Regions from separate parts of the Solibacillus sp. FSL R5-0449 genome, predicted to be linked through region 1. Evidence: a T-box and tRNA genes for the amino acid it is inferred to sense, from the RefSeq annotation. Region 1 holds a T-box; the other holds one or more tRNA genes.
The links. A T-box is a leader RNA that pairs with one kind of tRNA and senses whether it is charged. The one in region 1 lies ahead of cysS (cysteine--tRNA ligase), so its partner is inferred to be a tRNA-Cys.
Positions count from the first base shown of each region.

Region 2: it encodes a tRNA-Cys, which carries the amino acid that the T-box ahead of cysS (cysteine--tRNA ligase) is inferred to sense. The anticodon was not compared.

Region 1 is NZ_CP150239.1:3,469,277-3,472,107, forward strand. It holds gene cysS (cysteine--tRNA ligase) at 1-769, opposite strand, end outside; T-box leader at 860-1,081, opposite strand; gene gltX (glutamate--tRNA ligase) at 1,181-2,641, opposite strand.
Region 2 is NZ_CP150239.1:2,993,547-2,996,377, reverse strand. It holds tRNA gene MKY27_RS15075 (tRNA-Ser) at 1-29, shown strand, start outside; tRNA gene MKY27_RS15070 (tRNA-Glu) at 46-120, shown strand; tRNA gene MKY27_RS15065 (tRNA-Val) at 150-225, shown strand; tRNA gene MKY27_RS15060 (tRNA-Met) at 244-318, shown strand; tRNA gene MKY27_RS15055 (tRNA-Asp) at 322-397, shown strand; tRNA gene MKY27_RS15050 (tRNA-Phe) at 418-493, shown strand; tRNA gene MKY27_RS15045 (tRNA-Thr) at 502-577, shown strand; tRNA gene MKY27_RS15040 (tRNA-Tyr) at 584-667, shown strand; tRNA gene MKY27_RS15035 (tRNA-Trp) at 678-751, shown strand; tRNA gene MKY27_RS15030 (tRNA-His) at 787-862, shown strand; tRNA gene MKY27_RS15025 (tRNA-His) at 903-978, shown strand; tRNA gene MKY27_RS15020 (tRNA-Gln) at 1,001-1,075, shown strand; tRNA gene MKY27_RS15015 (tRNA-Gly) at 1,087-1,161, shown strand; tRNA gene MKY27_RS15010 (tRNA-Cys) at 1,167-1,240, shown strand; tRNA gene MKY27_RS15005 (tRNA-Leu) at 1,284-1,364, shown strand; gene nagB (glucosamine-6-phosphate deaminase) at 1,815-2,546, shown strand; gene MKY27_RS14995 (DMT family transporter) at 2,582-2,831, opposite strand, start outside.

The DNA.
Region 1 (2,831 bases):
TATGCATCCAATAACGCGCAAATGTTGTATCGTTATGCGCTTCGGATTGGGCAATTTCGTTTTCGTGGTGAGGGAATGTTAAATCCTGTCCGCCTGCGTGAATGTCGATTGTATCGCCTAAGTGCTCGCGCGCCATTACAGAACATTCAATATGCCATCCAGGACGTCCTTCTCCCCATGGTGATGCCCACTTGATTTCACCTGCTTTTGCAGCTTTCCATAATGCGAAATCCAACGGGTCTTCCTTTTTCTCACCCGCTTCAATACGCGCTCCTACTTTTAAATCATCAATCGATTGGTGACTTAACTTTCCGTAACCATTAAATTTACGTGTACGGTAATAAACATCACCTTGCGATTCATATGCATAGCCTTTGTCGATCAGCACTTTAATAAACGCGATAATATCATCCATATGCTCTGTTACACGCGGGTGGGCATCCGCCTTTTGGCATCCCAGTGCCGTAATATCTTCAAAATAAGCAGCAATAAAACGATTTGTTAATACAGAAGTTTCTTCACCCAACTCATTCGCTGCTTTAATAATTTTGTCATCTACATCGGTAAAGTTTGAAACGAACTTCACTTCATAACCTGCATATTGTAAATAGCGGCGTACAGTATCATAGACGATTACCGGGCGGGAATTTCCAATATGAATGTAATTGTATACAGTTGGTCCGCATACATACATTTTTACTTTACCTTCCTCCAACGGAATAAATGGTTCTTTTTGTCTTGTCAACGAATTGAAAATTTGAATCGTCATATTGCCTCTCCTTTTTCGTAGTACTCTTTAAATGTCATTGGTTTAAATTGTCATTTTAATAAAAAAACGCCTCTATCACCTCAAGAAGGTGACAGAGACGCTCGATGCGCGGTTCCACTCTGGTTGAAAAAGTACGAATACTTTTTCCGCTTAAAGTCCTGTAACGTGGACAAGTCGATTTAACCTACTTCAAGTTCAGTTAAATACTCAAAGGTGCATTTCAGCTTTGCCTTAACCTGGATCACTTTCAGCCGGTGATGATCCTCTCTAACAAGGGGTGCGCAGCATACTTCTCCTTCTCAACGTGCTATCACTTATGGAATTTACATTCATTTTACATCTATTTTCAGAAAAATCAATCATTTTATCCATTCTAAAAATTTGATGTTTAGTTCCAAACCTTAAAATGAATTACTCTGCAAATTTTTCAACACGAGCAATTGTTTTTTCCTTGCCTAATAAAGCTATCGCATTCGGCAATTCCGGACCATGTGTTTGACCAGTTGTCACAACACGGATTGGCATAAATAGATTTTTACCTTTTACGCCTGTTTCTTTTTGTACAGCTTTAATAGCTGCTTTAATTGAAGCGGCATCGAAAGATTCTAAAGCTTCTAATTGTGTTTTAAATGATGCCATAACAGCCGGCACAGTTTCACCAGCTAACACTTCTTTTGCTTCTTCATCATATGCAATTTCTTCTGTGAAAAATAGGCTCGATAATTCTACGATTTCTGCCCCGAAGCTCATTTGCTCATGGTAAAGAGCGATTAATTCAGAAGCCCATGCATGTTGTTCTTCTGATAGCTCTGCTGGAAGTAAGCCTGCTTTTTGTAAATGTGGTAACGCTAAAGCAACTACCTCTTCATGAGACATTTTTTTAATATATTGGTTGTTCATCCATGTCAGTTTTGTTTTATCGAACATTGATGGTGATTTCGACAAACGCTTTTCATCAAAAAGCTTTACAAATTCATCGTGTGAGAAGATTTCCTCTTCTCCCTCAGGTGACCAGCCAAGTAATGCAAAGAAGTTAAACATCGCTTCCGGTAAGAAACCTAAGTCCTTATATTGTGTAACGAACTGGATGATTGACTCATCACGTTTTGATAATTTTTTGCGTTCTTCATTTACGATTAATGTCATATGACCATATTGCGGATATTCCCATCCGAATGCGTCAAAGATCATCATTTGTTTTGGTGTGTTTGATAAATGCTCTTCTCCGCGGAATACATGTGTAATTTCCATGAAGTGGTCATCCAGCACTACCGCATAATTATATGTTGGGATACCGTTTGCTTTAACAAGTACCCAGTCACCGATATCCTTTGATTCGAACGATACTTCACCGCGAACTAAGTCAGTGAACTGATACGTAACATTTTCAGGAACGCGCATACGAATTGTGTGCGGGATACCAGCAGCTTCTTTTTCAGCAACTTCCTCTGCTGTTAAATGACGGCATTTTCCATCATATGCAGGTGCAGCAACACCTTGCGCTTTTTGTTTTTCGCGTGATGCTTCAAGCTCCTCTGAAGTACAGAAACATTTATACGCTTGTCCGTTTTCAAGCATTTTTTCTGCATGCTCTTTGTAAATATCAAGACGCTCCATTTGACGGTAAGGTGCATATGGTCCGCCGATATCAATAGACTCATCCGGCATAATACCTAACCAGCGTAAATTATCAAGTTGAGAAGCTTCCCCACCCTCTACATTACGCTCAATATCTGTATCTTCAATACGTACTACAAAAGTACCGTTGTGATGTTTTGCATATAAATAGTTGAATAAAGCTGTACGTGCGCCACCGATATGTAAAAATCCTGTTGGCGATGGTGCATAACGAACGCGAACTGTTTTCGTCATAAATATTGCCTCCTAATTTTAGCGTCAAAAACGCTCGACCTTTTTCACATATAAAAAATTACTTTTATATGTATATAACCGGACATTATATTGTCCAATATCGGCACAATAGATGTCTTTTAAACTTTAACCATTCTACCACTGTAAGTTATTAAATTAAAGTAGCGTGTGCCGATTTTTGACACACGCC
Region 2 (2,831 bases), 480 kb from region 1:
CAAGGGTTCAAATCCCTTACTCTCCGCCAGGCTTATTTATAAAGAGGCCCGTTGGTCAAGTGGTTAAGACACCGCCCTTTCACGGCGGTAACACGGGTTCGAATCCCGTACGGGTCACCAAAAAGATACATAAGAAAGTATCCAGCGTTGGAGGATTAGCTCAGCTGGGAGAGCACCTGCCTTACAAGCAGGGGGTCGGCGGTTCGAGCCCGTCATCCTCCACCATTAAACAAATAATATTATCGCGGGGTGGAGCAGTGGTAGCTCGTCGGGCTCATAACCCGAAGGTCGCAGGTTCAAGTCCTGCCCCCGCAACCAATTGGTCCCGTGGTGTAGCGGTTAACATGCCTGCCTGTCACGCAGGAGATCGCCGGTTCGATCCCGGTCGGGACCGCCATTTTTTTAAAATTAAATTGTGGGTTTGTAGCTCAGTTGGTAGAGCATTAGATTGAAGCTCTAAGTGTCGGCGGTTCGATTCCGTCCAAACCCACCATATTTTTTGCCGGTGTAGCTCAGTTGGTAGAGCAACTGACTTGTAATCAGTAGGTCGAGGGTTCGACTCCTTTCGCCGGCACCATTACCTGGAGGGGTAGCGAAGTGGCTAAACGCGGCGGACTGTAAATCCGCTCCTTAGGGTTCGGCGGTTCGAATCCGTCCCCCTCCACCATCCTTTTGATAGGGGCATAGTTTAAAGGTAGAACTACGGTCTCCAAAACCGTCAGTGTGGGTTCGATTCCTACTGCCCCTGCCAAATAAATTCTCAAAAATACTTAAAATAATATAGTGGCGGTTGTGGCGAAGTGGTTAACGCACCTGATTGTGGTTCAGGCATTCGTGGGTTCGATTCCCATCAGTCGCCCCATCTTTTATTTAGGTTTAAGTATTAAAATTATATTATAGTGGCGGTTGTGGCGAAGTGGTTAACGCACCTGATTGTGGTTCAGGCATTCGTGGGTTCGATTCCCATCAGTCGCCCCATTTTATATATTAATTTAAATATTGGGGTATAGCCAAGCGGTAAGGCAACGGATTTTGATTCCGTCATGCCCTGGTTCGAATCCAGGTACCCCAGCCATTTTTTAATTTGCGGAAGTAGTTCAGTGGTAGAACACCACCTTGCCAAGGTGGGGGTCGCGAGTTCGAACCTCGTCTTCCGCTCCAAATATGGCGGCATAGCCAAGTGGTAAGGCACAGGTCTGCAACACCTTTATCACCGGTTCAAATCCGGTTGCCGCCTCCATATTTCATTGAATCGGAATTCCGATTTTTTTTTACCTTAATTTGCCGAGTTGGTGGAATGGCAGACACGACGGACTCAAAATCCGTTGCCGCGAGGCGTGTGGGTTCAAGTCCCACACTCGGTATCAGTTCAATACAACAGATAAAACTCTTCAAAGCCTAACATAAAAGCTTTGAAGAGTTTTTTAGTTTTAAATTAAATATTTTAGATGGAATCAAGAATCAATATTTACATCTTATATTTACATCTTACTTCACCTTAGAATTATTTGCAGCATACTATTATTTGATTATCACTGAAGTAAATTATTCTTTAAATAGAAGTATTGTAAAAGGAACTTTCTAAATATTAAAGCGAAATAAAGTGATTCATTTTATGGTTTTGAAAGGTACAAAATTATATATATTTTGCGTCAGTACATGCTCTTTATATAGAAAATATGACGTTTTTTTCTAGCTTCTTAAAAATATTTGCTATAGAATGAACATTATAATGCTAGAAAATCAAAAAGCCGTAAATATTATTTAGACAATAACAAATATGTATTTCAGTGAGGAAGTAGGGAAATAAAAAAATGAATGTAGTAACAAACTTTAAATGGATTGAAGCAGCAAACTATGATGAGATGAGTAAAATTGCCGCAACAATTTTTATAGATCAATTGAAAAAAAATAGTGAAACAGTACTTGGTTTAGCTACAGGGGGGACTCCGGAAGGCTTTTATAAAGAACTGGTTGCAGCCTACAAAGCAGGTGAGGTCTCTTTTGCTCAGGCCAAGTCCTTTAACCTGGATGAATATGTTGGAATTGATCCGGCAAATGAATCGAGCTACCATTATTATATGGATCATCATCTGTTTAATCATGTCGATATGAAACGTGATAATATCAATTTACCGGCTGGCATTCAATCGAATTTAGAAAAGGCTGCAGCTGAATATGAAGCGATGATTAAAGAAGCAGGAAATATTGATATTCAGCTTTTAGGAATCGGTGGGAATGGACATATTGGTTTTAATGAACCGGGAACTCCTTTCGATGTAGGTACACATATCATAGAACTTGCGCAGTCTACACGTGAAGCAAACAAAGTTTATTTTGATTCAATTGAGGATGTGCCGACCCATGCCATTACAATGGGAATTAAAACCATTTTAAGTTCTAAAAAGATTGTATTATTAATTGCTAGTGCTTCAAAACAAGAGGCCTTTGATCGTTTGCGCAGCAGAATAGTTACAGAAGATTTCCCTGCAAGCGCTCTTCACAACCATCCGGATGTTACTGTTATTTATACTGATATGAAATAAACTAAAGGAGTGCATACAATGTGCACTCCTTTTTATTATTTCATCGCTGATATAACGACTCCTGCAATAATAGCGATCCCACCGATTACTTGAGCAAGTAGGAGTTGCTCATTTAAAAACAATACAGCAAAGATTGTTGCAAAGAGGGGAATGAAGTTCAGGTAGATACTTGCTTTGTTTGCACCTAATGAGACAACGCCGGTATTCCAGCTTAAAAAGGCAACAATTGAAGCAATGATGCCTACATAAATAATTGCCCCGATTGTCGAAGTGTTCCATACGATT